3 regions of the Frankia sp. AgPm24 genome follow, and region 1 is predicted to be linked to each of the others. Evidence: predicted binding sites of a transcription regulator. Region 1 holds the regulator's gene; each other region holds the start of a gene.
The links. The regulator LexA, encoded in region 1, represses DNA repair genes until DNA is damaged. The targets are predictions, from matches to a motif close to CGAACNNNNGTTCG.
Positions count from the first base shown of each region.

Region 2: ruvC (crossover junction endodeoxyribonuclease RuvC) is a predicted target of LexA. The motif match lies at 3,193-3,206, and genes of this name have one in related genera.
Region 3: MXD61_RS09755 (DUF222 domain-containing protein) is a predicted target of LexA. The motif match lies at 7,976-7,989, and genes of this name have one in related genera.

Region 1 is NZ_JALKFW010000002.1:27,396-37,808, forward strand. It holds gene miaA (tRNA (adenosine(37)-N6)-dimethylallyltransferase MiaA) at 1-91, shown strand, start outside; gene MXD61_RS00980 (EAL domain-containing protein) at 193-1,134, shown strand; gene dapF (diaminopimelate epimerase) at 1,176-2,174, shown strand; gene MXD61_RS00990 (VOC family protein) at 2,171-2,587, shown strand; gene MXD61_RS00995 (AraC family transcriptional regulator) at 2,618-3,430, opposite strand; gene hflX (GTPase HflX) at 3,693-5,153, shown strand; gene lexA (transcriptional repressor LexA) at 5,228-5,992, opposite strand; gene MXD61_RS28280 (LysM peptidoglycan-binding domain-containing protein) at 6,303-6,761, shown strand; gene nrdR (transcriptional regulator NrdR) at 7,108-7,734, shown strand; gene MXD61_RS01020 (vitamin B12-dependent ribonucleotide reductase) at 8,025-10,413, shown strand, end outside.
Region 2 is NZ_JALKFW010000208.1:68,450-78,862, reverse strand. It holds gene yajC (preprotein translocase subunit YajC) at 73-645, opposite strand; gene ruvB (Holliday junction branch migration DNA helicase RuvB) at 765-1,811, opposite strand; gene ruvA (Holliday junction branch migration protein RuvA) at 1,866-2,588, opposite strand; gene ruvC (crossover junction endodeoxyribonuclease RuvC) at 2,585-3,103, opposite strand; gene MXD61_RS21230 (YebC/PmpR family DNA-binding transcriptional regulator) at 3,301-4,056, opposite strand; gene pdxT (pyridoxal 5'-phosphate synthase glutaminase subunit PdxT) at 4,079-4,678, opposite strand; gene pdxS (pyridoxal 5'-phosphate synthase lyase subunit PdxS) at 4,675-5,625, opposite strand; gene MXD61_RS21215 (hypothetical protein) at 5,830-6,366, opposite strand; gene MXD61_RS21210 (glycosyltransferase family 4 protein) at 6,410-7,537, opposite strand; gene MXD61_RS21205 (phosphatidylinositol mannoside acyltransferase) at 7,534-8,433, opposite strand; gene pgsA (phosphatidylinositol phosphate synthase) at 8,430-9,200, opposite strand; gene MXD61_RS21195 (elongation factor G-like protein EF-G2) at 9,462-10,413, shown strand, end outside.
Region 3 is NZ_JALKFW010000165.1:37,085-47,497, forward strand. It holds gene MXD61_RS09720 (RNA-binding S4 domain-containing protein) at 1-106, opposite strand, end outside; gene MXD61_RS09725 (CdaR family transcriptional regulator) at 329-1,786, shown strand; gene MXD61_RS09730 (ACP S-malonyltransferase) at 2,002-3,042, shown strand; gene MXD61_RS09735 (beta-ketoacyl-ACP synthase III) at 3,039-3,977, shown strand; gene MXD61_RS09740 (acyl carrier protein) at 4,084-4,329, shown strand; gene fabF (beta-ketoacyl-ACP synthase II) at 4,326-5,552, shown strand; gene MXD61_RS09750 (carboxyl transferase domain-containing protein) at 5,850-7,253, shown strand; gene MXD61_RS09755 (DUF222 domain-containing protein) at 7,410-7,877, opposite strand; gene MXD61_RS09760 (MFS transporter) at 8,289-9,497, shown strand; gene MXD61_RS09765 (AAA family ATPase) at 9,428-10,413, opposite strand, start outside.

The DNA of each region.
Region 1 (10,413 bases):
ATCCTGGTTTCGCCGGGATAACCGGATATCGTGGCTGAACCAACCGGACGTCACACAGGCGCTGCGGCTGGTGGTTCGATCTGACGGGTGACCGGTTCGTCCGATCGCCGGAGACGTGGTCGTCGCAGGGCCGCGGCGGCGTGGAATCCGGCCCGCGGCGGCCTGTCCCGCGCGGCGTCTGGAGAGATCGCTGTGACCGTGCCCGCCACCGCCGGTGGTCTGCCACCTGACCTGGCTCTCGTCCCCGCGCTCTACGCGGCCTTCGACGATGGCTCGCTGCGGCTGCACTTCCAGCCCGAGGTGGATCTGCGCAACGGTTCGGTGCCCGGGATGGAGGCGCACCCGCGGTGGCAGCATCCCGAGCGGGGGGTGTTGGGTCCCGCGGAGTTCATGCCGATCGCCGCGGCGGCCGGGCTTGTCCACCAGGTCGACCAGTGGGTGCTGCGGATGGCGGTGACCGAGGCCCGGACCTGGCATCGGATGGCGGTCGGCACCCCGATCCGTCCGCCTCGGCTCTGGGTGAACATCGACGGGCGCCAGCTGGCCAGCCCCGCCTTCGTCACCGAGGTGGACCGGCTGATGTCCGGGCGGCTGCTGCCCGCCGGCGCGATCGGCCTGGAGTTCAGCGAACGGGCGCTGGGCCTGGCCGCTCCGGTCGTGCCGGGCCTGCTGGCCCACCTGCACGCCCTCGGCGTCGCGCTCGCGGTCGAGTCGTTCGGAACCTGGTTCGGTTCCCTGGCCGTGCTCGATCTGCTGCCGCTCGACCTCGTCAAGCTGGACGGTCTGTATCTCCAGGCCACCATGCGTGACCTGGAGGGGGAGGCGGTCGTGGCGGCGATCGTCCGCCTCGCGCACAGCCGGGCGCTGACCGTCGTAGCCGACGGCGTGGACTCCGCCCGCCTCGCCACCCGGGTCCATGACCTGGGCTGCGACCGTGCCATCGGCCCGGTGTTCTGCCCGCCGGTCCCCGTCGAGGACGCCCGGATGATCGCGCTCGGCCGGGGCCGCCCGGAGCGCTGGCACCGTCCGTCGCAACGCACCGACGAGCGGCTGCGAGCCTGGGTGTCGGCCGCCGGACCACGAAGCGGAGCCGAACCCAGCCAGACCGAACCGCAGCGGGCTGAACCGCGTTGAGCCGGGCTGAGCGGCCGCGGGCACGCCCGTACGATGTGCCGGTGCGCGATGACCAGCAGCTGCGGTTCGTCAAGGGGCAGGGCACGGGCAACGACTTCGTGATCCTGCCCGATCCGGACGGCGATCTGAACCTGACCCCGGAGCTGGTCCGGGCGTTGTGTGACCGGCGTACCGGTATCGGCGCGGACGGTGTCCTGCGGGTCGTGCTGTCGGCCGCGGCACCGGAGGCGGTGCCGTTCGTCGGTTCGGCCCGCTGGTTCATGGACTACCGCAACGCCGATGGTTCGCTCGCCCAGATGTGCGGCAACGGGGCCCGGGTGTTCGCCCGCTACCTCGTCGAGGCCGGTTATGTCCGCCCCGGCGGCTTCGTGCTGGCGACCCGGGCGGGCCTGCGCCGCGTCGAGGTGCCGCCGGTCGGGGACGTCACCGTGGAGATGGGCCCGCCGTCCTTCTCCGCGCGGGCCGCGGCGGGCCCGTCCGCGCCGCCGGTCAGCGTCGCCGGGCGGGAGTTCGACGCGGTCGCCGTGTCGATGGGCAACCCGCACGCCGTCTGTTTCGCCGACGATCTGGACGTCGCGGCGCTGCGTGGCCTCGACCTGAGCCGGGCGCCGCGGTTTCGCGCCGACGACTTCCCCGAGGGAGTCAACGTCGAGATCGTCGTGGATCGCCCGGGTGGCGGCGTGGCGATGCGGGTCTACGAGCGCGGGGTCGGGGAGACGGCCTCCTGCGGCACGGGGGCCTGCGCCGTGGCCGTGGCCTGGGCCGACCGCCATGGTCGCCGCCCCACCGGGGCGACGGCTGCTTCTGCGGGCGACGGCGGTGGTGCCGGTGCCGGTGCCGGTGCTGGTGGCGGTGAGGTCGAGGTGGCGGTGGACGTGCCCGGCGGGGTGCTGAACGTTCGGTGGCGGGCCGACACGGTGTTGTTGCGGGGGCCGGCCGAGCTGGTCTTCGACGGGGCGGTGCGGATCGGGATGCTCGGCGGTACGGGTCCGATTCCGACAAGACCGGCGCCGGCGGGCGAGCCTAGCCTGCGGTCATGACAGCCACCTTCAACGGCACTGGACTGATCGTCTCCGACCTGGCCCGCAGCCTGGCCTTCTATCGTCGGCTGGGGCTTGCCATCCCGGCCGACGCCGACGCCGAACCGCACGTCGAGGTCGTCCTGCCCGGCGGGCAACGGCTGTTGTTCGACACCGAGGCCACCATCCGTTCCTTCGATCCGGCCTGGGCGCCGGCCAGCGCCGGTCAGGGTCGGATCAGCCTCGCCTTCGCCTGCGAGGGCCCGGCCGAGGTCGACGCCGTCCACGGGGATCTGGTCGCTGCCGGGTACGAGAGTCACCTGGCGCCGTGGGACGCCTTCTGGGGCCAGCGTTACGCGAGCGTCGTCGACCCCGACGGCAACACCGTCGACCTGTACGCACCGCTCGCGGCCACCGTCCCGGCGAGTTCCTGACCACGGCTCGTCCACCTGGTTCGTGGGCCGTCAACGCGGCGGCGGCGCGTCCACGGTCGGTGCGTCCACGCTGCTCGGTGCGTCCACGGTCGGTGTGACCCTGGCGGAGGCGAGCAGGTCGGTGGCGGTGAGGCCGGTGAGCGCCCGTACCTCGTGGGCGAGATGGGCCTGGTCGGCGTAGCCGGACAGGGCGGCCGTCAGGGCGAGTCCGTGGCCGGACCGGGCGGTGCGCAACGCCTCCTGCAGACGCAGGACGCGGCCCAGGGTCTTCGGGCCGTAGCCGAAGACCCGCCGGCTGCGGCGCAGCAACTGGCGTTCGCTCAACCCGACCGACCGTGCCAGCGCGCCCACCGTCACGCGCGCCCGCACGGCGGACACGATCGCCGGCGTCATCGGGTCGGACAGCCGCGTATCCGGTTGCCGTTCGAGCAGCGCCGTCTGGATGGCCAGCGCCCGGGCCGCGGTCTGCGGCCCGGCGGCGGCGACCTGGTCGGCGAGACGCCGGGCCGGGCCGTCGCCCCACAGCGCGGCCAGGTCGATCCGGCTGTCGCGCAGCGCCGCGGCCGGGGTGCCCAGCCGGGCCGGACCGTGACCGGGATCGAACCGGACGCCGACGTGGTGCACCCCGGATGCCCAGGGCACGACGGTGGCGGCCGTATCCGGACCGGCGACGATCAGCCGGCCATCCGAGCTCCAGATGATGTCGATGCCGCCGTCGGGAAGCACCCGGTGCGCCTCGCCGGCCTGACCACCCGGGCCGGCGTGGATCGCCCGATCGGGCCGGTCCGATCGGGCGATCCAGACGGTGGCCGGCAGCCCGATGGCGCGGCGCTCGCGATACACGAGCCCGACGCTACGCGCCATCTCGGCCGACCGGCGGCGTGGCACGAAGCATCGACCGGGATCGAACACCGCCGGAGATCCGCCCGAAACCATTCGCGATCGCCGCGTCGGCGTGGGACCCTGGCAGACGACGGAAGGACGACCGCCGCCCGCGGTACGCGGGTCGCGCAGCCCTTCCGATGGTCGCCGCACACGCGCGTGACCTGGCCAAACGAAGCGACGCGGAATGCCGCGGCAGCGGGCCGCGTTGAGAACGGATGGTATGACACTTCCTGCCGACGCCCTGGATGCGTCCACCATGGACAGATCACTCATCGAACTCGCCGACGACGATACGGCGGCGCTTTCTGGTTTCTTCGCCGATTCGGGTGATGGTTTCGACCTGGCGGATCGCGTGGCTCTGCGCCGCGTGCCGGGCCTGGCGACCGAACTCGAAGATGTCACCGAGGTCGAGTACCGGCAGCTCCGACTGGAGCAGGTCGTGCTCATCGGGGTGTGGACGTCGGGCTCGCTGCGGGCGGCCGAGGCGTCCATGGCGGAGCTCGCGGCCCTGGCCACGACGGCGGGTTCGGCCGTGCTCGACGCCCTCGTGCAGCGCCGCGACCGGCCGGACGCCGCGACCTATGTCGGCTCGGGCAAGGCGCGGGAACTGGCCGAGGTCGTCGCCGCGACCGGTGCCGACACGGTGATCTGCGACGGTGAGCTCACCCCGGGCCAGCTCCGTCAGCTCGAGGAGATCGTCAAGGTCAAGGTGATCGACCGTACGGCGCTGATCCTCGACATCTTCGCCCAGCACGCCACGTCCCGAGAGGGCAAGGCTCAGGTCGAACTCGCCCAGCTGCAGTACATGCTGCCGAGGTTGCGTGGCTGGGGTGAATCCATGTCCCGGGCCGCCGCCAGCGGCGGTGGTCGGGCACCCATCGGTACCCGCGGCCCCGGTGAAACCAAGATCGAGACGGACCGGCGTCGGCTGCGGGCGCGGATGGCCCGGCTACGTCGTGACCTGGCCGAGATGTCGACCGTGCGGGAGACCAAGCGTTCGTCGCGGCGCCGCGGCGAGGCGCCGTCGGTGGCGATCGCCGGCTACACCAACGCCGGCAAGTCCTCGCTGCTCAACCGGCTCACCGGTGCCGGAGTGCTGGTGGAGGACGCGCTGTTCGCCACCCTCGACCCCACCGTGCGCCGGGCGACCCTGCCCGACGGGCGGGCGTTCACCCTGACCGACACGGTCGGGTTCGTCCGTCACCTGCCGCACCAGATCGTCGAGGCGTTTCGCTCCACTCTGGAGGAGGTCGCCGATGCCGATCTCATCCTGCACGTGGTCGACGGCTCCGCCGCGGATCCGGCCGGGCAGATCTCGGCGGTGCGGGAGGTCCTCAACGACATCGACGCGGGCGGCGTACCCGAGCTGATCGTCGTCAACAAGGTCGACGCGGCCGAACCGACGGTGCTGGCCGAACTGCGTCAGCTCGCTCCGGACGCGGTGTTCATCTCCGCGCGCACCGGAGACGGCCTCAACGCGCTCGTCGAGGCCCTGAGCCTGCGGGTGCCACATCCGGACGTGGAGCTCACGGTCCTGCTCCCGTACACGCGGGGTGACCTCGTCTCGCGGATTCACGCCATCGGCGAGGTTCTGAGTCAGGAACACACCGGTGACGGCACGCGCCTGACGGCTCGGGTCTCACCGGCGCTCGCCGCGGATCTCGACATGTTCCGCGCCTGAGCGGGGGCCGGGCACCCCGGCATTGACCTCCACCCGAACTGGCCGGCCGCCCCCAGGCGGCCGGCCATCGCCCGTCAGACCCGGCGCAGCACCGCGACGATCCGGCCGAGGATGGACGCGCCTTCACCCGGGATGTCACTGAAGCTCGGGTTCTCCGGGTGCAGCCACACCTTGCCGTCACGCACCCGCAGGCGCTTGACCGTGGCCTCACCATCGATCATGGCGGCGACGATCTCGCCGTTGTCCGCCACCGGCTGCTGGCGCACGACCACCCAGTCGCCGTCGCAGATCGCCGCGCCCACCATCGACTCGCCGACGACCCGCAGCAGGAACAGGGTGCCCTCGCCGACGATCTCCCGCGGCAGCGGGAAGACGTCCTCGATGGCCTGCTCGGCCAGGATCGGCCCACCGGCGGCGATCCGCCCGAGCACGGGCACGTATGTCGCCTGCGGATCGCTGGCGGCACCGGGGGCGGCCGGCGCCTCGCCGGGGAACGCCGGCACCACTGTCGCGGCGCTCCCACCGCCACCGGCGCGGCGCGGGCGGTCGGCGCCGAGCACCTCCATCGCCCGCGGCCGGTTCGGGTCGCGCCGGATGTAGCCCTTCTCCTCCAGCATCTTCAGCTGGTGCGCCACGCTGCTGGTACTGGTGAGCCCGACTGCCTCGCCGATCTCCCGCACACTGGGCGGGTATCCGCGCCGCTCCACGGCCGCCCGGATGACCTCGAGCACCTTGCGCTGCCGGGGGGTCAGTCCGGGCGCGTCCGCGGGGTTGTCCGGGAAGGGCCGCACGTTGCCGCGGGCACCGCCTCGGCGCGTTCCCCTGCTTTGGGTGGTCATCGCTTACCGCTCTCCTCGTCGCATACCGCGTAGTGGCCGGACGGCAACCCCAGGTCGCGGACCGTGATTCCACGCGATCGCTGGTCACCTGGGGTGCCCAGCCTCGCCACGGCGTGCAGTGTCCGCGACCGGGGGGGATCGTCCGGTCCACACCTGATCGTCTTGACGGTAACCGGATGGTCGCGGAATCTCAAACGTCTGTTCGAGCGTGTCTCTTCCTCTCCCCGCGGGCCCGTGTCACAATCGACCAGTAGTTCGATCGAACGGGAGTTCGTAACCGGCTCCTGTCCGCTCGCTCCGGGAGGTTGTCGTGAGTGTGGACCACGCGACGCGGGTCGTCGATCTGGCGGTGGTGCGGGCCCAGCGGCGCGGTGGCGCCGGCGGGTGGGCGTGCCATCCGTCCACGGGGTTCCGGGGCGCGATGGGGGCTTCCGCAGCCGTGGCGGCGTCCGGGGGCGTGGCGGGTTCCCGGGTCGGGGGTGGCGCCGAGCCGCCGTTGAGGCTGACCCGGCGGGGTCGGGCGGTCGTCGTCGCGGTCATCGCGCTGTGTGTCGCGGCCGCGCTCACGGTGATGGTGCCGCGTGCGTCGCTGGTGCGGGCGGATGAGCCGCGGCGCGGGCATCTGGTCGTGGCGGGGGAGACCCTCCGGGAGATCGCCGTCGCGCTCGATCCCGATGCCGACACCGGGGCCGTGGTCGATCGGCTGATGCGGGTCAACCACCTGTCCTCGCCCGATCTCGTGCCCGGTGAGTTCCTGCTGCTGGAATGAGGTCGGCGCGGTCGCGAACGCCGGCTGGAGCGGGCTGTGCCGGTCGTGGCGGGGCGTGGCGGCCGGGTACCCCCGACGGGTCGAACACCCTGAGTCCTCGGCCTGGCGGCCGGCCGGTTGTCGCGGTGACCTGCCGGTATCCCACGGTCCCGGCCGGCACGGCGGTGCTCGCGGACGGTTGCGGACCATCCGCGCACGGGTGTCCCAGCGTGGCACTGCGGGGGGTCGTTGTCCCAGCCATGGTGTGGTGCGCTAGGGTTGGGCACAACATCTGGTGCGTCGAGAGTGGCGTCGAGAGTGGCGTCGAGAGTGGTCGTGCCGGTCCGGGCTGAGGAGGCGTCAACGCGTGCGGTGCCCGTTCTGCCGGCACCCGGACAGTCGTGTCGTCGACAGCCGGGAAGCCGAAGAAGGCTCGGCGATCCGCCGGCGGCGTTCCTGCCTGTCGTGCGGGCGTCGGTTCACGACGATGGAGGAGGCCTCGCTGCGGGTGGTCAAGCGCAGCGGGGTGGCTGAGCCGTTCAGCCGGGCGAAGGTGGTCGCCGGTGTGCGCAAGGCCTGCCAGGGCCGGCCGGTACGCGATGACGATCTCGCCCTGCTCGCGCAGCGCGTGGAGGACGCGGTGCGCTCCGCGGGCTCCGCGGAGGTTCCCGCCGAGGCGATCGGCCGGGCGATCCTCGGCCCGCTGCGGGAGCTCGACGAGGTGGCTTACCTGCGGTTCGCGTCGGTGTACCTCGCCTTCGAGTCGCTCACTGACTTCGAGAACGCGATCTCGGCGTTGCGGGCGGAGACATCCACCTCCCGCCGCGAGCCCGTTCACCCGGCCAGTCCCGTTGACCCGGCGGGTGAGCGTCCGTTCGGCGTGGGCTCGTCCCGTTCCGCGCTCCATGGCACCGGCCCGAACGGTGCTGGTCCGCCGGGCGGCGGCGCGCGGGCGCCCGGCCCCCTGGTCGAGGTCGCGGCCGAGCACGGCTGACCGCGCCCGGCTCGCATCGCTCGTAGCTCGAGTTCTGGAAGCACGACCTCGCCACGCCGGTCCGCCCCGGTGAGTTCCGGGACGACCTGACCCCGCCGACGTGGATTTATTCCGTATGCCCCGATTCGCTATGCCGCTACGGCCCGCCCGTCCTGGGATGCCGGCCGAGTAGCCGCCGCGGTCGGTGGTGCGCGGGCATCTCAGGCACAGCGCGGCCGCCGCGTCATGGCGAGCCGGCCCGCGCCGAAAAGCAGTGCGCCGAAGAGCACAAGGACACCACGAGGAGCGTCATGACCGAAAGCCGCGGCACGAAGGCGAGCAAGGCGGCGGCCAGGCCGTCCGGGCTGAGGATTCGCCGTTCGCGGACGACCGCCGGGGTCCATCCGTACGACGAGGTCACCTGGGAGTCCCGGGACGTCGTCATGACCAACTGGCGGGACGGCTCGGTCAACTTCGAGCAGCGCGGGGTGGAGTTTCCCGACTTCTGGTCGGTCAACGCCTCCAACATCGTGACGAGCAAGTACTTCCGCGGCGCGATCGGCACGCCGGTCCGGGAGTCCTCGTTGCGCCAGCTCATCGACCGGGTCGTGCTCACCTACACCGCCGCCGGACGGGAACACGGCTACTTCGCCAGTGACGCCGATGCCGAGATCTTCGAGCACGAACTGGCCTGGATGCTGCTCCACCAGGTCTTCAGCTTCAACTCGCCGGTCTGGTTCAACGTCGGCACCTCGGCACCACAGCAGGTCTCGGCCTGTTTCATTCTTTCAGTTGATGACACGATGGAGTCGATTCTCAACTGGTATCGGGAAGAAGGGCTGATCTTCAAGGGAGGGTCGGGGGCGGGGTTGAACCTGTCGCGGATCCGCTCGTCGAAGGAGCTGCTTTCCTCGGGGGGCACCGCGTCCGGGCCGGTGAGCTTCATGCGGGGCGCCGACGCGTCGGCCGGGACGATCAAGTCGGGTGGGGCGACCCGGCGGGCCGCCAAGATGGTCGTGCTGGACGTCGACCATCCGGACATCGTCGAGTTCGTCGAGACGAAGGCCCGGGAAGAGGACAAGATCCGGGCGCTGCGCGACGCCGGCTTCGACATGGACCTCGGTGGGCGCGACATCGCCTCGGTGCAGTACCAGAACGCCAACAACTCGGTGCGGGTCACCGACGAGTTCATGAACGCCGTCGTCGACGGTCAGGACTTCGCCCTGCGCGCCCGGCTGGACGGCCGCACGATCGAGACGATCGACGCGAGGAAGCTGTTCCGCACGATCGCCGACGCGGCCTGGGGTTGCGCCGACCCGGGCATCCAGTACGACGGCACCATCAACGACTGGCACACCTGCCCGGAGACCGGCCGGATCAGCGCGTCCAACCCGTGCAGCGAGTACGTCCACCTGGACAACTCCAGCTGCAACCTGGCGTCGCTGAACCTGCTGAAGTTCCTGCGCCCGGACCGGACGTTCGACGCCGACGCGTTCGTCGCCGCCGTCGAACTGATCATCACCGCGATGGACATCTCGATCTGCTTCGCGGACTTCCCGACGCCCGAGATCACCACGGTCACCCGTGCCTACCGGCAGCTCGGTATCGGCTACGCGAACCTGGGCGCGCTGCTCATGGCCAGCGCCCGGGCGTACGACTCCGACGGCGGACGGGCGCTCGCCGCGGGGATCACCTCGCTGATGAGCGCCACCGCCTACCGCCGTTCCGCCGAGCTCGCCGCCATCGTCGGCGCCTACGACGGGTTCGCCCGCAACGCCGACGCGCACCGCCGGGTCGTGCGCAAGCACGCCGCCGCGAGTGACACCGTCCGCGCCGCGCACGGTGAGGACACCCGCGTGCTGGCCGCCGCGTCGAGGGAGTGGGCGAAGGCACAGTCCGTCGGTGACAAGCACGGTTGGCGCAACGCCCAGGTCAGCCTGCTCGCCCCGACCGGCACCATCGGTCTCGCGATGGACTGCGACACCACCGGTATCGAGCCGGACCTCGCCCTGGTCAAGATGAAGAAGCTGGTCGGCGGTGCCAGCATGCGCATCGTCAACCAGACGGTGCCGGCGGCGCTGCGCGCCCTGGGATACACCGAGGAGACCATCGAGGCGATCGTCGAGTTCATCGCCGAGCACGGGCATGTCGTCGACGCCCCGGGTCTGCGCCAGGAGCACTACGAGGTGTTCGACTGCGCGATCGGCGAGCGGGCGATCTCCCCGATGGGGCATGTCCGGATGATGGCCGCGGTGCAGCCGTTCCTGTCCGGTGCGATCTCCAAGACGGTGAACATGCCCTCGACGGCCACCGTCGAGGAGGTCGAGGAGATCTACCTCGCCGGCTGGCGGCTCGGCCTCAAGGCCCTGGCCATCTACCGTGACAACTGCAAGGTCGGCCAGCCGTTGACGGACGTCAGGGGCGCCAGGCGGGACGCGGACGCGGCCGCCGCCAGCGCCGCCGTGTCCGGTGCCGGTGCCGTGCAGGCGGCACCCGTCGCCTTCGCGGCTGACGTCGAGTACCGGCCGGTGCGCCGTCGACTGCCGAAGACCCGCCCGTCCCAGACGGTGTCGTTCGCCGTCGGTGGCGCCGAGGGCTACCTGACCGCCGGCTCCTACCCGGACGACGGCCTCGGCGAGGTCTTCATCAAGATGTCGAAGCAGGGCTCCACACTGGCCGGTGTGATGGACGCGTTCGCCA
Region 2 (10,413 bases), on a different contig from region 1:
CCGAGGGTACGTTCCGAGCCCCTGGCGGTGACGCGGCGACTGTGCGTCACCCGGTTCTACGACGACCCGCGGTCACAGCTCCTTGCGTAGCCGGTCGGGCGTTCCCACGTCGCCGTTACCGGTCGTCTCGCCACCGGCCGACGTACCACCGGCTGGCGTACCACCGGCTGGCGTCTCGCCGGACGCCGCTCCGTCGGCGGCGGGTGTGTCGCCGATGCCCTCGCCGGTCGAGCCGGCACCGTGTGCGCCGACACCATCACCGTGGTCATGGTGATCGTGGTCGTCGTGGTCGTCGTGGTCGTCGTGGTCGTCGTGGTCGTGATCGTGGTCGTGGTCGTCCTGGTCGCCAGGGGAACTCAGCACGCGGGCGACCGCGCTACGACTGAAGCGGCAGACGACGTCCGGGGCGATCTCGAGTAGGATGTCGCCCTCGTCCAGCTCGACGACGGTGGCATAGAGACCGGCGGTGGTCACCACCAGGGTGCCCGGTTCGATCCGCGACGCCTCCTGCTGCTGGGCCTTGGCCCGGCGGCGCTGCATCGAGAAGATGTAGACCACGACGAGGACGAGGAGCAACGGGAGCAGAAACCCGCCGATCGATCCACCTTCGCTGTTGCCCGCCGCCGTCGTCATGTACGCGCCCACATCCCGTCCTCCTGAACTGTTGCGGCGATCGTACGTATCGAACGGGTGCGTTCGGTGGGCAGGGCCCGGGAGTCCGGTTTGTACCGCCGCACGCGCCGTCGCCAGGCTGCCGCGGCAGGTCAGCCAGCGTCGGGGAACAGCGCCGTCTGGCTGCGCCCAAGCGGGTCACTGACCGGTTCGACACCCAGATGCTCGAAGGCCGCCGGCGTGGCCACCCGGCCGCGGGCGGTGCGGATCAGCAGGCCGGCCCGCAGCAGGAACGGCTCGGCCACGTCCTCGACGGTCTCGGTCTCCTCACCGACCGACACCGCGAGCGTCGAAAGTCCGACCGGACCGCCACCGAACCGGGTGACCAGGGCTTCCAGGACGGCCCGGTCGAGCCGGTCAAGCCCGAGCCCGTCGACGTCGTAGACCCGCAGCGCGGCGGCGGCGACCTCACGGGTGACCGTGCCGTCGGCACGCACCTCGGCGTAGTCGCGGACCCGGCGCAGCAGCCGGTTCGCGATCCGTGGGGTGCCCCGCGAGCGACCGGAGACCTCGTCGGCGCCCTCGGGGGTGAGCCGCACGCCGAGCAGCCCGGCGGAGCGGGTGAGCACCTGGGTGAGCTCGTCGGGACGGTAGAAGTCCAGGTGGGCGGTGAAGCCGAACCGGTCGCGCAGCGGTCCGGTGAGCAGCCCGGAGCGGGTCGTCGCCCCCACCAACGTGAACGGGGCGAGCGCCAGCGGGATCGCCGTCGCCCCGGGGCCCTTGCCGAGGATCACGTCGACCCGGAAGTCCTCCATCGCCGAGTAGAGCAGCTCCTCGGCCGGCCGGGCGATGCGGTGGATCTCGTCGAGGAACAGCACCTCGCCCGGGGAGAGCGCGGTCAGGATCGCGACGAGATCGCCGGCACGCTCGATCGCCGGGCCGCTGGTCATCCGCAGGGGAACCCCGAGCTCCTCGGCCATGATCATGGCGAGGCTGGTCTTGCCCAGGCCGGGCGGACCGGACAGCAGCACGTGATCCGGCGGTGTGCCGCGGGCCTGGGCGCCCTCGAGCATGATGGTCAACTGTTCGCGAACCTTGCCCTGGCCGACGAACTCGCTCAGGGTGTGCGGCCGCAGACCCGCCTCGAACGCCCGTTCCTCGGCGTTGGCGACCGCCGAGACCAGGCCCTGCTCACCCATCCGCGCCGCCGGGGCAGGCGCTTGGCCACTGTCGGGACGGCCCGCGGCGGGCCGTCATCGGCGCAGCACGGCGAGGGACCCACGCAGCAGCGTCGCCGCGTCAGGCTCGGAGACGGGGATGGCGGTCTCGGAGACCGCGTCGCCCGTGGGAGTGTCGCCCGCGGGATCGGCGAGCGGAGGGTCTGCGAGCGGAGGGTCTGCGAGCGCGGCCAGCGCCCGGGCGACGGCGTCCTCGGCTTCGCGGGCGGAGTAGCCAAGCCCGCCCAGGGCCTCCCGCACCGAGGCCGCGACCGTGCCACCGGGACCATGCTCGCCGGGGCTGCCCGCCCGGGCCTGCGCACCCGCCCGCGGGCCGGGCACAGCCGCGGGACCGCGCGGGGGGCCGAGGCGGTCGCGCAGGTCCAGCACGATGCGCTGGGCTCCCTTGCGGCCGATGCCGGGTACCCGGGTAAGGGCGTTGAGGTCCTCCTCGGCGACGGCGCGCCGGACCGTGTCGGGATCGTGCACGCCCAGGACGGCCTGGGCCAGTTTCGGGCCGACGCCGGCCGCGGACTGCAGGACCTCGAAGACGTCCCGCTCGTCGGGCATGGCGAAGCCGTACAGGGTCAGTTCCGTCTCGCGCACGACCAGGGTGGTGGCCAACGAGGCCGGCTCCCCCACCCGCAGGGACGCAAGCGTCGCCGGGGTGCACTGGACCAGCAGCCCCACCCCGCCGACCTCGACGACCGCGGACAGCGGCCCCAGCGCGGTGACCGTGCCCGACACCGAGGCGATCACCGCGTGCCCCCGGGGCCGGCGGCCGCCCGCATCCGAGCCAGGGCCGGGCCGCGCCACAGGTGGCACAGCGCCAGCGCCAGCGCGTCGGCGGAGTCGGCGGGCCGCGGCACCTCGGCCAACCCGAGCAGCTTGGTGATCATAAAACCGACCTGTGCCTTGTCGGCCCGGCCGCTGCCGGTGACGGCCGCCTTGACCTCACTGGGCGTGTACAGCACCACCGGCAGATCCCGCCGGGCAGCCAGCATGATGGCCACCGCGCCGGCCTGGGCGGTGCCCATCACCGTGCGCACGTTGGCCTGGCTGAACACCCGCTCCACTGCCACGGCCTGCGGCCTGGTGCGGTCCAGCCAGGCGTCGATCCCGTCGGCGATGGCGCGCAGCCGATCGGCCACATCCGCCCCGGCCGAGGTGCGCAGCACCCCGACCTCGACCAGGGTGGCCCGGGTGCCGACGCCACCGTCGACCACTCCCACGCCACACCGGGTCAGCCCCGGATCGACTCCGAGCACCCGCATCCATCCTCCCGAGTACGCACGCCGCTGGGATCCCACCGCCGAAGAACCCGCCGCAGGGAACTCGCCGCGGGAGGACGCGCACCGCGGCGAGAACACTCGTTCGATACTACGGCGTGCGGCGCAACCACGACATCCACGACACGCCGACCGCGGCCGATCGGACGCCCCCGGCGGTGTGCCCCGGCGTTCGGGCGCACTCAGCTGGTGACCAGCTCCATGACATCGTCGGAGATGTCACCGTTGAACCAGACGTTCTGCACGTCGTCCAGGTCCTCGACCGCCTCGACCAGCTTGAGCACCTTGGCGGCGGGCTCGGCGTCCAGCTGCACGCTCACGCTCGGCAGCCAGGAGATGTCGGCCGAGCTGACCTCGAGCCCGGCGTCGGTCGCCGCGACCCGCACCGCGTGCAGATCGGTCGCCTCGGAGATGACCTCGAAGTCGTCGCCGAGGTCGTTGACCTCCTCCGCGCCGGCGTCGAGGACGGCCAGCAGCACGTCATCCTCGGTCAGCCCGTCCCGCTTGGCCAGCAGCACGACGCCCTTGCGGTTGAACAGGTACGACACCGAACCCGGGTCGGCCACCGTCCCACCGTTGCGGGTGATCGCCACCCGCACGTCGGACGCGGCCCGGTTGCGGTTGTCGGTCAGGCACTCGACGAGCACCGCCACCCCGGCCGGCCCGTAGGCCTCGTAGGTGATGCTCTCGTAGTTCACGCCGCCGCCGAGTTCACCGGAGCCGCGCTTGACCGCCCGGTCGATGTTGTCGTTCGGCACCGACTGGGACTTCGCCTTGGCGATGGCGTCCGCGAGCGTCGGATTGCCGGCCGGGTCTCCCCCGCCGGTCTTGGCCGCGACCTCGACCGTCTTGATCAGCTTGGCGAACAGCTTGCCGCGCCGGGCGTCGATGACCGCCTTCTTGTGCTTCGTGGTCGCCCACTTGGAGTGACCGCTCATGTCCTGCCCCTCTTACTCGCAATCACCGACCTGATCCGGATGATCGCACGATGTCGACGAAAAGCCGGTGTACCCGGAAGTCACCGGTGAGCTCGGGATGGAACGCCGTCGCCAGCAGCGACCCCTGACGGACCGCCACCGGCGCCTCGGCGACACGGGCCAGTACCTCGACCGTGTCGCCTGCCTTTTCCACCCATGGTGCCCGGATGAAGACCGCATGCACCGGCGGTCCCGGCACACCGACGACGTCGAGGTCCGCCTCGAACGAGTCGACCTGCCGGCCGAACGCGTTGCGCCGGACCACCATGTCCAGCCCGCCGACCAGAGGCTGGTCGGGTCGGCCGTCCACGACGTCCCGTGCAAGCAGGATCATGCCAGCACACGAGCCGAACACGGGCAGGCCCGCCAGCACCCTCTCCCGCAGCGGTTCCAGCAACGCGAACACCCGCAGCAGCCGCCCGATGGTGGTGGACTCCCCGCCGGGCAGCACCAGGCCGTCGACCTCGTCGAGCTCCGCGACCCGGCGGACCTCCACCGGCCGGGCCCCGGCCGCCGCGAGCGCGCGCGCGTGCTCGCGGACATCTCCCTGCAGCGCGAGGACGCCGATCCGCGGGCCGCTCACCAGCCACGATCGGCGTAGCGGGCGGCCGGCGGCAGCTCGGAGACGTTGATGCCGACCATCGCCTCGCCGAGGCCACGGGACACCTTCACCAGGACATCCGGGTCGTTGTACATGGTCGTGGCCTCGACGATCGCCCGGGCCCGACGGGCCGGGTCGCCGGACTTGAAGATCCCGGAGCCGACGAACACACCGTCGGCGCCGAGCTGCATCATCAGCGCCGCGTCCGCCGGGGTCGCGATGCCGCCGGCGGTGAACAGCACGACCGGCAGCCGCCCGAGCCGGGCCACCTCGGTGACCAGGTCGACCGGGGCGCGCAGCTCCTTGGCCGCGGCGTACAGCTCCTCGGCCGGCAGGGCCGAGAGCCGGGCGATCTCCGCGCGGATGGTGCGCATGTGCACCACGGCGTTGGACACCTCGCCGGTGCCCGCCTCACCCTTGGAACGGATCATCGCCGCGCCCTCGGCGAGCCGGCGCAGCGCCTCGCCGAGGTTCGTCGCACCGCAGACGAACGGGACGGTGAACTTCCACTTGTCGATGTGGTGATGCGGGTCGGCCGGGGTGAGCACCTCGGACTCGTCGACATAGTCGACGCCGAGCGCCTGCAGCACCTGGGCCTCGACGAAGTGCCCGATGCGCGCCTTGGCCATCACCGGGATCGACACCGCGGCCACGATCTCGGAGATCATGTCCGGGTCGCTCATCCGCGCGACGCCGCCCTGGGCGCGGATGTCGGCGGGCACCCGCTCCAGGGCCATGACGGCGACGGCGCCGGCGTCCTCGGCGATGCGCGCCTGCTCCGCGTTGACCACATCCATGATCACGCCGCCCTTGAGCATCTCCGCCATGCCACGCTTGACGCGGGCGGTGCCGGCGTGGCGAGCCGCGTCGCCGTCACGGGGGGAGTCGGCCGCCAAGCCGCTGTTGGGGGCGCTCTGGGCCTCGGACATGATGTGCCGTCGCTTTCGCTTCCAGTCGGGCACCACACACGGGCCGGCACCGCCGTCGTCCACGCCGCGCCCGATCGGACGCCGCGGGAGAGGTCGGCTGCCCGGCCCGGTGATTCCCGTGTGGGTGGGTCGGTATCCCATCGTACGGCGCGGTCCGGTCGGCCATCGGTGCCGTGGGCGGGGCAGCCCGGTCAGGGCCGACGCTCAGGAGGCGAGGCCCGGCAGATCCCCCCGGACCGGCAGCGCGTCGTCGATCTCGAAGTAGGTGGGGCTCGGCCGACGTCCGACCAGGTGCAGCAGCCGGATCAGCCGGCGCCCGGCCAGGGCCCGCAGGTCGCGCACGGCGTCGTTGTGGAACTGGCGGGCGAGCGCGACCCGGGCGGCCTCGCTGTCGACCGCGTGCAGCTCGGTGGGAAAGAGCTGTCCGGCCGCCGCGACCTCACCGGAGCGCAGGGACCGGCTCAGCAGGTTCTCGGCCAGTTCGACCCCGCCGTCCAGCGGGCCGCCGGCCAGCAGCGCCGGATGGGCGGCCCGCGCCCGCCGGACGCTGTCGGCGAGCTCGGGCAGCGCGCACCGCGTGGCGAGCGCGTCGGCGGCGTCGGCCCGGGCGACGAGCTGGGTGACCAGTCCCCCGCGGGCGTCGGCGACCCGGGCGGCCAGCCGATCAAGGCGCAACGCCAGCCAGGTCAGATAGGTCGCGATCGCCACCACCAGAGCAACCACCACCACGAGGGCATCCATCTCGCGCAGCGTAGCCAACGCCGCGGTGTGACCGGGGTCCCGGTCAGCTGGAAGCGACCGACACCCGTCCGTCGCCGGAGACCATCCGGTAGACCCCGACGATGCGTTCGGCGATCGTGCGCCAGTCGTAGGCCTGCGCGACCGTGTGGGCGTGGCGCACCAGATCGGTGACGCCGCCCGGGTCGGTGAGCACCTCGGCGAGGACCTCGGCCAGCCGCGCCGGGTCACCCACCTCGAACAGCCGCCCGGCCCGCCCGTCGTCCAGGACGCGGCGAAACGCGTCCAGGTCGCTGGCGACCACCGGGGTGCCCGCCGCCATCGCCTCGAGCAGCACGATGCCGAAGCTCTCCTGCCCGGTGTTCGGCGCGCAGTAGACCTGGCCGGAGGCGAACACCCGGGGCTTGTCCGCGTCGGAGACGAGGCCGATCAGGTCGACCCGGTCCCGCAACCGCGGGTCCAGCCGGGCGCGCAGACCCGCGGCGTCACCGGGGCCGGCGACCAGCAGCCGGACGTCGGCGACGCTGGCCAGCAGCGCCGGCATCGCGGCGAGCAGCACGTCCAGACCCTTGCGGGGTTCGTCGATGCGCCCGAGGAACACCACCGTGGGGCGTCCGTCGTCGTAGCCGGGCAGCGGTGTCGCGCCGACGAAGCCCGCCACCGCCACCCCGTTGGGGATGAGGATCGCGTCGGCGCCCAGATGCTCGACCAGGGTGCGACGGGCCGCCTCCGACACCGCGATGCGCGCCCGCAGCTTCTCGAACGACGGCTGCAACGCGCCCTGCGCGGCGGTGAGAAACCGCGAGCGCGGGTTGGCGGTGTGGAACGTGGCGACGATCGGACCGTCGGCGAGCATGCAGGCCAGCAGGCCGACGCTGGGCGCGCTGGGCTCATGGACGTGCAGCACGTCGAAGTCGTGTTCACGCAGCCAGCGGCGCACCCGGGCGGCGGAGACCGGCCCCATCAGCAGCCGGGCCACCGAGCCGTTGTAGCGCACGGGCAGGGCCCGCCCGACGTCCACGGCGTAGGAGGGCAGGGTCCGTTCGTCGTCGACGGGTGTGATCACCGAGACCTCGTGGCCGGCCGCGATCAGCGTCTCGGCCAGGTCCCGCACATGCACCTGCACCCCGCCGGGCACATCCCAGGTGTACGGGCAGGCGATCCCGATCCTCACGGAGCCGACGATGCCGGCGCGCGGGTCGGCGACGACGAGGGCGGATCGTCCCGCCAGACGCGTTGGAGCATGTGCCAGTCGGCCGGATGGGCGGCGATGCCCTGGGCGAACTCGTCCGCGAGGGCCTGGGTCATCGTGGCGACGTCGCTGTGCGGCACGGGCGCGTGAATCCGCCCGCTCCAGCCGTCGGTGTCGAACCACAGGGTGACCGGCAGCAGGACCGCCCCGGTCTCCAGGGCGAGGGCGGCGGGGCCCGCGGGCATCGTCGCGGTCGCGCCGAAGAAGCGCACGGCGACTCCCGAACTGGACAGGTCCCGATCGGCGAGCAGGCACAGCGTGCCACCGGCCCGCAGCCGCGCGGCGAGCACCTCGTAGGGCGGGGACTCGCCGCCGGTCAGCGGGATGACCTCCATCCCGAGCGCGGTCCGGAAGGCGAGGAAACGCTCGAACAGCGACTCCGGTCGCAGCCGCTCGGCGACGGTGGTGAACGGCATGCCGCTGGCCACCAGCCACGCGCCGGCCTGCTCCCAGTTGCCCATGTGCGGCAGGGCGACCACCGTGCCACGGCCCTGGGCGTGTGCCTCCCGCAGCACGTGCTGGTCCAGCAGCCGCATCTGGCGGACGATGCGCTCGAGGCCGAGATCGGTCAGCCGGAAGACCTCCAGCCAGTAGCGGGCGTAGGAGCGCATCGCGGCGCGGGTCAGCGCGTCGAGGTCGGTGCCTGTCGGCGCGACCCGGGCCAGGTTGGAGCGCAGCCGCCGCACACCACGACCACCCCGGCGGCAGGCGAGGTCGGCGCCGGCCCGAAAGACGGCCGCGGCCAGCCGCTCCGGGAGCAACCGGACGACCCGCCACCCCAGCGCGTAGGCCAGATCGGTCAGCCGCCCGGAGCTCACGGCCGCCGCGGGACGCCGCGGCCGGTCATCGCCACCGTGGGCCCACCGGCCGACATCGGCCCGCCGCCCGGCAGCGGAGCGCCCGGTGCCGGCGACCCACCCGGTCCGCCCGACCCGGACGACCCGGACGGACCACGCGAGCCACGCGGGCCAGGGGGATCACCGGCGCGGTCCCACTGCCGGTAGACGTGGATCACGCGCTGGACGACGGTCAGCGACGTCGCCCCGACCAGGAACCACAGTGCGGCCGGCAGCAGATAGGGCACTCCGAGCCCGTACAGCCCGGCGGCGACCAGCAGGGTGAGCAGCCGCTCGCCGCGCTCGGCGAAGCCGACGTTGCAGGTGAAGCCGAGGCTCTCGGCCCGCGCCTTGACATACGAGGTGATCGAGCCGGCGACCAGGCAGATCAGCGCCGCCACCACGAGCGGCGTGGAGTCGCCGTCCCCGGCGTACCAGATCACCAGGGAGCCGAAGATCGCGGCATCTCCGACGCGGTCCGAGGTGGAGTCGAGGAAGGCACCCCACTTCGACGACATCCCCCGTGCCCGGGCGATCACCCCGTCCATCAGGTCGGAGAAGACGAACAGGGTGATCACGATCGTGCCGAGGAAGAACACGCCGCGGGTGAAGAAACCCAGCGCCGCGCCCGCCACCCCGACGGTGCCGATGATCGTCACCACGTCCGGTGAGATCGACGAACGGGCGGCCCACTGGCTCACCGGGTCGAGCACCTTCTGGATCTGCGGTCGTGCCTTGCTTGCGAGCATGTCCGTCCCGTCGTCCCGCGCACGTCTGCCCGGCTTCGGGCGGTCTTCACAGTACCGCCGAGCACCGACATCCTCGCCGCCACGACGGGCGCTCCACCGCACCCGTCCCGCCCCGGCCCCACGTCCTCCCCACGCCTTCACCGCGTCTTCACCGCGTCGTCCCCGTGCCCTCCCCCGCCGACGTCCGGGTTGTGCCGCGCGTCACAAAGGAGGAGTCTGCCGGTACCGGCTGCGGGAGACGTCCGGATCAGGGAGGCCGCGATGACGGTGGGCTCGAGGGGTGTTCGCAACGTGGCACTGGTGGGGCACACCGGCGCCGGCAAGACCACGCTGGTCGACCGGCTGCTGGCCGTCGCGGGGCCGCCTGAGCGACACAACGGGCAGCACGGCTCGCACACCAGCTATCTGGGCCACGCCGACGTCGACCATCGCCGGGCCCACTCCGACGGCCTCACCCTGTGCTCGTTCGAGCATGACGAGTGCACGGTGAACCTGCTGGACACCCCAGGCCATCCGGACTTCCTGGGGGACCTGCGCGCGGGGCTGCGGGCCGCCGACGCCGCCCTGTTCGTCGTCAGCGCCGTCGACGGGGTGGATGCCGCGACCAGCCTGCTGTGGTCCGAGTGCGCCGCGGTGGGCATGCCACGGGCGATCGCCCTCACCCATCTCGACCATGGTCGGGCCGACCTGGACGCCACGATCCGCGACTGTCGACGCGTGTTCGGCCCCGGCGTCCTGCCGGCGATGCTGGCCCGCAGGTCGGGCGAGGGTGGCATGCGGCTGACCGACCTCCTGCACGACCGGATCGTCGAGTACGCGCCGTCGGGCGAGCGTCGCGAACTGTCCCCCGAACCGTCCGGGGACACCGCCCGGGCCGCCCGGGCCGCGCTGATCGAGGCCATCATCGCCGAGAGCGAGGACGAGACCCTGCTCGAGGGCTATCTCGGCGGCGCCGAACCGGACCCCGAGCTGCTGTCCGCGGATCTGGCCACCGCCGTCGCCCAGGCCGGTTTCTTCCCCGTCCTGCTCTCCGGTCCGCTGCCCGTCCCCCACCCGGCGCCGGCCGCGGCGGCCGGCGGCTTCGGCTCCCACGAACTGCTCGACCTGTTCGCCCGCTGCTTCCCCGCCCCGTCCACCGCGGAGCTGGCCGCGCTGCGCCGACCGGACGGCTCGGCGCACCCTACCCTCCACCCGGACGACTCCGGCCCGCTGG
Region 3 (10,413 bases), on a different contig from region 1:
CCCCGGCCAGCAGCCCCTTGACATCCGAACCGGCGTCGACCACATCGGCGAGCTTGAGGAACTGGCCAAGCCGGATCGCGTCACCCTGAATACTCACGTCTCGCATCCCCCCAGCATCACCCATGGACGCCACCCCGCTGCCGGGGCCGCCCGTCCATCCGCGGTCCGTACGCGCTCCACCGCGTACGGACGGGTCCCTCGGCGTCAGCGCGCTTGACAGCGGCAATACGACCCGACCGGGCGCGGCTGAGGCATGCTGACGAGCGTGGCAGGTATCCCCCCGGATGCGTCCGAGTCGCCAACGCCCGACGATGCCAGACCGGCACCCGTGGAGCCGCCGGCCGGCGGTGACCTTCCCGACCAGCGCACGGCGACGTCCCGCTCGCTCGGCGCCGGTCCGGCGAGCGAGCAGGCGGTGCGGCGGGTGGAGCTGGCCAGCGGGATGCTCGCCTCCCGCGCGGTCGCCCGGATGCACGAGGTGCTGCCGTGGTTCCCGGCGATGTCGGCACGGCACCGGGCCGGCATCCAGCTCGTCGTGCAGGCCGGGATCTCCTCGTTCGTCTGGTGGTGCCGGCGGCCGGAGCACGCGCGGGAGCTGTCCGAGGACGTCTTTCGGGTCGCGCCACGCGAACTGGTCAGGGCGGTGACGTTTCGTCGGCTGGTGGATCTCGTCCGGGTCGCGGTGGAGGCGATCGAGAGCGAGGTGCCGAACCTGGTCGGGCCGGACGAGGAGCAGCGCCTGCTCGCGGACGTGCTGCGCTACTCGCGCGACATCGCCTTCGCCGGCGCGGTCGTCTACGCCCGTGCCGCCGAGGAACGCGGTGCCTGGGACGCCCGACTGGAGGCGCTCATCGTCGATCACGTGGTGCGTGGGGAGGCGGACCGGGCCCTGCCGTCGCGGGCCGCCGCGGCCGGGTGGCGCAACCCACCAGCCGTGACGGTGATCGTCGCTCGGGCCGGCAGCGACGCGCCGGAGGTGGTCGTCGACGAGGCGCACCGCCTCGCCCGGCTGACCGGCCTCGAGCTGCTGGCCGGTGTCCACCACAACCGCCTGGTGATGATCGTCGGGGGGACGTTCGCCACCGCGGACGACGGCATCGGACGACCCGAGGACGCCGCGGTCCTCATCCCGGCCGGGACCGCCAACGGCGGCGGCGGTGCCGGCGCGGCGGGTGCCGGCGCGGCGGGCAGTGGTGGTGTCGGTGGCGGCGGCGGTGGCGCCGAGGCAGGCGAGGCAGGCGCCGCGGCGGCCCGGCTCGCCGCCGCGGCGGCCCGGCGGGGTACACCGAAGATCGAGGTGCGCACCGCGCTGGACGCGGCGCGGGCCCTGCTGCCGGTGTGTGAACCGGGACCGGTCGTGGTCGGACCGGTGGCCACCGACCTCACCGGCGCGCCCCGCTCGGCGCGGATCGCGCTCGCCGCCACCGACGTGGTCGCGGCCTGGCCGGCGGCACCCCGACCGGTGCGGGCCCGGGCGCTGCTGCCGGAACTCGCCCTCGCCGGCGATGCCGACGCCCGCCGCTCGCTCATCGACGAGGTGTACGTACCGCTGCGCGACGCCGGCTCGCCGCTGCTGGAGACCGCCGGCGCCTACCTCGATTTCGGCTCCTCGCTGGAGGCCACCGCGCGCGCCCTCTACCTGCACACAAACACAGTGCGTTACCGTCTGCGGAAGGCGGCTGACGTCTGCGGTCTCGACCCCGCAGATCATCGGGAGCGGTTCATCCTGCATGTCGCGCTGGTCCTGGGGCGCCTGGACGGTATGTCATCTACAGGGCAGGTCTGACTTGCCCCACCGTCACGCACGCGGAGCACCGCGCTGCGAAACCCGTCACATCCGGCGATTTCGCTGCTCTTTCCCGCGAAGGTGACCGATACGCGCAGCAGGAACGATGCACTTCGTCCTACTGATGAGTTTGTAGGACGTCTACAAAGCCCGGTCGACACATCGGTGAGTCGCCGCCAGCGACAAGTGGTCCTCGCGAAGGGTTAGGTAAACAGGTGCTCGCGATCCTCGCACCCGGCCAGGGTGCACAGACTCCCGGACAGCTTCGTGCCTGGCGCGATCTCCCCGGGGTGGAGGACAGACTGCGCTGGTGGTCAGCCGCGGCGGGCGTCGACCTGCTGGCGGCCGGCTGCGACGCCGGGGCCGAGGCGATCCGGGACACCGCGATCGCCCAGCCACTGATCGTTGCCAGCGGCCTGGCCGCCGCCGAGCAACTCGGTCTGCCGCTTCGATCCCTGGCGGCTCCCGAGCACGGCGCCGCGGTCCCGGGCGTCGAGCTCGGCTCCCTGGTGCTGGCCGGCCACAGCGTCGGGGAGATCACCGCGGCGGTACTCGCCGGCGTGCTGACGATCGAGCAGGCGCTGGTGCTCGTGGCGCTGCGTGGACGGGCGATGGCCGAGGCATCGGCGCGCACGGCCACCGGGATGACGGCGCTGCTCGGCGGCGACCCCGAGGTGGTCACCGCCCGGCTCGCCGAACTGGGCCTGACCGCCGCGAACCGCAACGGTGCCGGTCAGATCGTCGCCGCGGGCACGATGACCGATCTGGCCCGGCTCGCCGAACAACCGCCCGCGGGGGTGCGGCTGCGCTCGCTGTCGGTGGCCGGCGCCTTCCACACCCACCACATGGCTGCGGCGCGCGAGACGCTGGCCGCGGTGGCCGGTGGGCTTCGTCCCGCGGCCCCGGAGGTGGCCATCGCGTCCAACGCCGACGGGGCGCTGATCGCCGACGGCGGTGAGCTGCTCACCCGGCTGGTCACCCAGGTCGCCGCGCCGGTGCGCTGGGACCTGTGCCTGGCCACCCTGCGCGAACGGGGGGTGACGGCGATCATCGAGCTGCCACCGGCCGGCACCCTGGCCGGGATCGCCCGCCGTGAGCTGCCCGGTGTGAAGATCCTCGCGGTGAAGTCCCCCGAGGACCTGAGCGCGGCCCGCGACCTCATCGCCGAGCACGCGGGCCCACCGCCCAGCGTGCCCGACGGGGTGCGACCACGCATCTCCGCCGAGGACGACGCGCTCGTCGGGAGGCAGGTATGACCGGCGCCAGGATGCTCGGGCTCGGGGTGTACCGCCCGGCCCGGCTGGTCACCAACGACGAGATCGCCACGCGGGTCGACACCTCCAACGAGTGGATTCGTTCCCGCACCGGCATCGTGACCCGCCGGATCGCCGACGACGAGGAGACCACGGCCGTGATGGGCGCGGTGGCCGCCGAGAAGGCGCTGGCCTCCGCCGGTCTGACTGCCGACAGCATCGACCTGGTCATCGCCGCGAGCTGCACCTCCCCGTCGCAGATCCCCGGGGTCGGCCCGCAGATCGCGCACCGGGTCGGCGCGTTGCGAGCCGGCGCGTTCGATCTCAACGGCGGCTGCGCGGGCTTCAGCTACGCCATCTCCACCGCGGCCGACATGGTCCGCGGCGGCGGTGTGCGCCATGTGCTCGTCGTCGCCACCGAACGGCTCTCCGACTACACCGACTGGGATGACCGTTCCACGTGCATCCTGCTCGCCGATGGCGCCGGCGCGACCGTGGTCGGCGCCTCGGACACCGATGAGATCGGCCCGGCGGTGTGGGGCCACGACGGCTCCCGCCACGAGGCGATCCAGGTGCCCGGCGGCGGCGACAACCTGTTCCGGATGTCCGGCCAGTCGGTGTTCCGCTGGGCCATCTCGCTCGTACCGGCGGTGCGGGAGGTCTGCGAGCGGGCCGGCGTGGCGCCCGAGCAGCTCGCGGGTATCGTTCCGCACCAGGCCAACCTGCGGATCGTCGAGGCACTCGCGACGGGCATCGGCGCCACGAACGCCGCCGTCGCCCGCGACGTCGTCGACTCGGGCAACACCTCCGCCGCGAGTATTCCGCTAGGGCTTGCCCGCCTGCTCGACGCCGGCGAGATCCGCCGCGGCGACCCGGTCCTGCTGTTCGGTTTCGGCGCCGGCCTGACCTACTGCGGTCAGGTCGTGCGCTGCCCATGACCAGCACCACCACCCTGACCCCGACCCACGTTGCGCGGCCGGCGTCCGAAGCGGTCGGCTGACCGCTGGCGCACCCGCCAGACCACACTGCACAGGAGGCACCACCATGTCCCAGGACATCCTCGCCGGTCTCGCCGACATCCTCGAAGAGGTTGCCGGTGTCGACCCGTCGGACGTCACTCCGGACAAGACCTTCATCGATGACCTGGACGTCGACTCGCTGTCGATGGTCGAGGTCGTCGTGGCCGCCGAGGAGAAGTTCTCGGTGAAGATCCCGGATGACGACGTGAAGTCCCTCAAGACCGTCGGCGACGCCGTGTCGTACATCCAGCGGGCGGGTGTGGCGGCATGACCACCACCCCCAGGCAGGTCGTCGTCACCGGCCTCGGGGCAGTAACTCCCCTCGGTGGCGATGTCGCCACGACGTGGGAGGGGCTGCTCGCAGGCCGCTCCGGCGCCCGACGCATCACCGAGGACTGGATCGACGAGCTCCCGGTCCAGATCGCCGCGCCGTTGGCGGCCGAACTCCCCCTGGGCCGGGTGGAGGCGCGCACTCTCGACCGCAGCCAGCAGATGGCTCTGGTCGCCGCCCGGGAGGCGTGGGCCGACGCCGGCACCCCCGAGGTCGACCAGGAGCGCCTCGCGGCCTGCGTCGCCTCCGGTATCGGTGGGGTGCTGACGCTGCTCACCCAGCACGACGTGCTGCGGGAGAAGGGACCGCGACGGGTCTCCCCGCACACGGTGCCGATGCTCATGCCCAACGGCCCGGCCAGCACGATCGGGCTCGCGTTCGGGGCGAAGGCCGGGGTACATGCCCCGGTCAGCGCCTGCGCTTCGGGCTCCGAGGCGATCGCGCTCGGCCTGGACATCATCCGGGCCGGGCGGGCGGACGTGGTGATCGCCGGTGGCACCGAGGCGGCGATCGCCGCGCTGCCGATCGCCGGCTTCGCGCAGATGCAGGCGCTGTCCCGCCGTAACGACACCCCGCAGACCGCGTCGCGACCGTTCGACAAGGCCCGCGATGGTTTCGTGCTCGGCGAGGGCGCGGCGATCGTCGTGCTGGAGGCCGCCGAGCACGCGGCGGCCCGAGGCGCCCGGGTGCACGGCGTGCTGGCCGGCGCCGGGATCAGCTCGGACGCCTACCACATCGCGGCGCCCGACCCCGAGGGTGCGGGTGCGGCCCGGGCGGTGCGGGCGGCGCTGCGTTCGGCGTCGCTCACGGCCACCGACGTCGTGCACATCAACGCGCACGCCACGTCGACCCCGGCGGGCGACCTCGCCGAGGCCGTGGCGCTGCGCTCGGCGATCGGCGACCATATCGACCAGGTGGCCATCACGGCCACCAAGTCGATGACCGGGCATCTGCTGGGTGCGGCCGGCGCGGTCGAGGCGATCGCCACGATCCTCGCGCTGCGCGAACGGATCATCCCGGCGACCCGCAACCTCGACGCGCTCGACGACGAGATCGCCCTCGATGTCGTCGCGGTCGACAACCGCACGATCACCCGTGGCGCGGCCCTGTCGAACTCGTTCGGCTTCGGCGGCCACGACGTCTGTCTGGCCTTCACGGTGTGAGGGGCCTGCCGGGCGGAGCATCCCACCGCCCGGCACGGCCTGCCGCCGACGCCGCGGCCCACCGGCCCACAGCGCGACCGGGACCGCCGCGGCCCGCCCCGACCTCCTCCGCCACCCAGCGCTACCTATTGCCGTGACGCGGGCAGCTCCCTGTTGGCACGGCCACACCCGGCCCACGGGCGGGTGCCCATCGTCGCCGGACCGTGAACAGACGGGAACCGGCTAGCAGGCCCGGACGGTCGCCCGTCGACCTTCCGCCGATTCCAGTCCCACGCCGTCCAGGCAAGGAGACGCACGGTGAGTCTTTCCACACTCGACCGAGTCGACCCACGCACGCCCGAGGCTCGGCTCGCCCGGTTCTTCGACCCCGACACACTGTCCGTGTTCGCGGCGACCGACCGCAGCGGCGTGGTCGCCGGCCATGGTCTGGTCCGCGGCAACGAGGTCGTCGCCTTCGCGACGGATCCGACGGTACAGGGTGGCGCGATGGGGCGCGACGGATGCGCCCGCATCGTCCACGCCATCGAGTCCGCGGTGCGTCTGGGCTGCCCGGTCGTCGGTATCTGGCACTCCGGCGGCGCACGGCTGCAGGAGGGCGTCGCCTCGCTCGACGGTGTCGGGCGCATCTTCGCCGCCACCGTCCGCGCCTCCGGGCGCATCCCCCAGCTCTCACTGGTGCTCGGTGCGGCCGCCGGTGGCGCCGCCTACGGCCCGGCGCTGACCGACATCGTCATCATGGGACCCGAGGCCAAGGTGTTCGTCACCGGCCCGGACGTGGTCCGCTCGGTGACCGGCGAGGAGTGCACCGCCACCAGCCTCGGCGGCCCGGAGGTGCACTCCAAGCGCAGCGGGGTCGTGCACGTGACGTGCGACTCCGAGGAACAGGCGATGGAGCGCACCCGGGAACTCGCCGAACTGCTCGCGGACCAGCGCGACATCGGCGAGGTGCCCGACCGCGAGCTCGCCGACCTGCTGCCCGAGAACCCGCGCCGGGCCTACAACGTGCGCCCGCTGGTCAGCGCGGTGCTCGACGGTGAGGGTGTCGAGCTGCACCCGAAGTGGGCGCCGAACATCGTGACCACCCTCGGCCGCCTCGGTGGGCGCACCGTCGGTGTGGTCGCGAACAACCCGCTGCGCCGCGGCGGCTGCCTGGACTCGACCTCCGCGGAGAAGGCCGCCCGCTTCGTGCGCATGTGCGACTCCTTCGGGGTGCCGCTGGTCGTGCTCGTGGACGTGCCCGGCTACCTCCCGGGGGTCGGCCAGGAGTGGGAGGGCGTCGTGCGCCGCGGTGCCAAGCTGCTCTACGCGTTCGCCGAGTGCGCCGTGCCGCGGGTCACCGTGGTCACGCGCAAGTCCTACGGCGGTGCCTACATCGCGATGAACTCCACCTCGCTGGGCGCCACCGCCGTCTATGCCTGGCCGAACGCGCAGATCGCCGTGATGGGCGCCGAGGCGGCCGTCGGCATCCTGCACCGACGCACGCTCGCGGACGTGCCGGCCCAGCGGCGACCCAGCGTGCTCGCCGAGCTCACCGAGGAACACGAGCGCACCGTCGGCGGGGTGGACCGCGCCGTCGAGCTCGGCGTCATCGACGCGGTCATCACACCCGGCAACACCCGCGGTGTCATCGCCTCGGCCCTGGCGGGCGCCCTCGCCGACGCACGGGCGCACAAGAACGTGCACGGCAACATCCCGCTGTAACGGCCCACGGCTGCGACCTGGCCCGGACCTGCCCGACCCCCCTGCCCCAGGGGCCGCGGCGGCCCGAGCGCGCTCCGCCAGAACCAGCTCCACCACACCCCGACCTCCACCACACCCCGACCCGCCAGGCCAGCGCCTGGCTCCACGGCGACGGCCTCATTCGTCCGCCAGTTGCACCCAGGTGCGCACGACACCGCCCATCTGACGCGGATTCATCCACAACGCCGCCCGGGCGAAGATCGGATCCGCCCGCCGCGCCCTCTCGAGGCGCGTGGGCTCCACCGCCGGCGCGATCGCCCGCAGATGCTCGAAGCTGATGTCGCCGGCGCGAAACGCGCCCCCGGTCGCCGGCAGGGCCCGCGCCGCCCGCGCGACCAGCAGAGCCGAAACCGTCGTCGGATGCACCAGCCGACATTCACGCCGCAGCCAGGCCACCGCCGAACGGGCACCGTCGGCCCGCCACAGCTCGCGCCGATCGAACTCGGCGAGCGCCCGCGCCCACAGCGCGTCGGTCGCGTCGACCAGCCGCCGCAGCTCGACGACCAGCGCCGCGACCTCCGCATCGGGGAGCTCGCTCACCTCGGCTGCGACGACGCCCCCCAGCATCGCCTCGACGTCGATCATGGCTGACCACCTTCCCCGTGGACCCGGCGCACGAGCGGGTCGACAGCCGCCCACACGATCACGATCACCATCACCGGCCGCCACCATCGACCCGAAATCGAACACATGTTCGGATCATAGGTCACACTTCCAGGCATGCCAAGGGATCCCACGCGGCATAATATTTACCTGACATGAAATAACGATCGCGCCAGCGGCGTTCCCGCTGCTGGAGGTGCATGGATGGTGCCGCAGGTGGACAGTCCCGGTCGGCCGTCGAGAGCGGCGACCCCACCCGCCACAGCGACCCTGCGGGTGATCTCACCGCCGCCGGCCTGCGCGCCCCCCGCGGCAGCGGCAGCGGCAGCGGCAGCGGCAGCGGCAGCGGCAGCGGCAGCACAGCGGGAGCAGTCGAACAGCACGTTCGCCGCCCTGCGCGTGCGTAACTTCCGGCTGTTCATCGCCGGCCAGCTCGTCTCGTTGTGCGGGACCTGGATGCAGACGATCGCGCTGGGCTGGCTGGTGCTGTCGCTGGGCGCGTCAGGAACGACGTTGGGGCTGGTCACGGCCACACAGTTCCTGCCGGTGCTGCTGTTCGGGCCCTACGGCGGGGTGATCGCCGACCGGTCGGACCGGCGACGACTACTGATGATCACACAGACCGGATCGGGGCTGGCCGCGCTCACCCTGGGCATCCTGGACCTGACCGGTTCGGCCCGGCTGTGGATGGTCGCTGTCACGGCCATGCTCATCGGGCTGTGCAACGCGGTGGACAACCCGACCCGGCAGACCTTCGTGCAGGAGATGGTCGGGCCCGAGTATCTGCCCAACGCGATCACCCTCAACTCGGTGACCATGAACGCGGCCCGGATCATCGGGCCGGCGCTGGCCGGGGCGATCATTCTGGGCATCGGCACCGCGGGCTGCTTCCTGTTCAACGCCGCGTCCTTCGGCGCGGTACTGATCGCGCTGCGCCGGATGAACACCGCCGAACTGCACGCCCGCACACCCGTGCACCGGGCCCCGGGGCAGCTGCGGGCGGGGCTGCGCTACGCGTGGCGAACCGGGACGCTACGCGTCCCGCTGGTCATGATGATGGTCATCGGCGCGCTGTCCTACGAGTTCCAGGTGGTGCTGCCACTGGTCGCCCGTGAGACGTTCGACGGCGACGCGGCGACCTACAGCCTGATGACCGCGGCGATGGGTTCGGGTGCGGTGGTCGGCGGGCTCGCCGTCGCCCGACGGCGGCGAGTGGGCGTACGACCCCTCGGCCTGATCGCGGCGGTGTTCGGCGGCGTGCTGCTGCTGGCCGCGATCGCGCCGACGCTGCCGGTGGAACTCGCCGCCCTGGTGCTGGTCGGGGCGGGCAGTGTGGCGTTCATCTCGACCGGCAACGCCACCGTCCAGCTCGCCGCCGACCCGGCCATGCGGGGCCGGGTGATGGCGCTGTGGTCGGTGGCGCTGCTCGGGTCGACGCCGGTGGGTGGGCCGATCGCCGGCTGGGTGGCCCAGTCGTGCGGGCCGCGGGCGGGTCTGGTGCTCGCGGCGGTCGCGGCGTTCGTCGGCGCGGGCTACGCGCTGCTCTCCCTGCGTTCCCGCTCGTCGACGGACACGGCGGCACCGGCGGCCCCTTCGGCCTGACGGGCACCGTCCACCTGACGGGCGGCGGCGCGGCCGAGTTCCGGCAGTCGGTGCACCTCCCGGGTCTGACCACGGTGCGCGCTGACCGCGTTGGAGTGGTACCCCTCGAAGACGGACAGGAAGTCCGGCTCCCGGTAGCGACGGCCGTCCACGGTGGGGCCGAGCCCGCCCTCCATGATGGCCTCGACGTCCTCACCGGTGATCGTCTTGTGTTCCTCCAGGGCATGGGTGAGTGCCAGGATCTCCCGCCGGTTGTCCTGCAGGACCACCTCGGTGCGCTCGTAGAGTTCCCGCAGCTTGGACTCGATCTGCTGGCCGAAGGGACGGTCCGCGTCCAGCGACAGGCTGCCCATCTGCTGTTCGAGCATCGCCAGCCGGGACGAGAGCGTGTCACCCATCGCCGCGGACGACAGGTAGCTGGCGACCAGGGTGGTGGCACTGCGCAGGTCGCCGCCGACACCGACGGTGTTGTCCCCCTCGAAGAACATCCGCTCACCGGCGAGGGAGGCGAGCGAGACCATCACCTGGATCTCGATCTCGGACTTCCACATGAACATCCGGTCCTCGACCGCGACATGGGCGACGAACCCGCCGACCCCGCCGCGCCGCTCGATGGTCGCGAGGTCGATCACCCGACCGCGCTGCATCCGGTAGGCGACGACGGCATGGCAGGCCTCGTGCAGGGCGATGCTGTGCCGCTCCTGGTCGATGTGCTCGTGGTCGTCGGCGAGGCCGTACTCCTTGATCACCCGGGCGCGCAGCATGTCCTGCCAGGTGATCGCCTCCCGGCCGTCCTTGACCGCCTGGACCAGCGCCTCGTTGACGGTGTCCTTGATCGTCGCGCCGGTGGCCTCGGGACTCATCACGGCCAGCCGGTCGATTTGCCCGGGGGTCAGCTCGTGGCGCACCTTCGCGA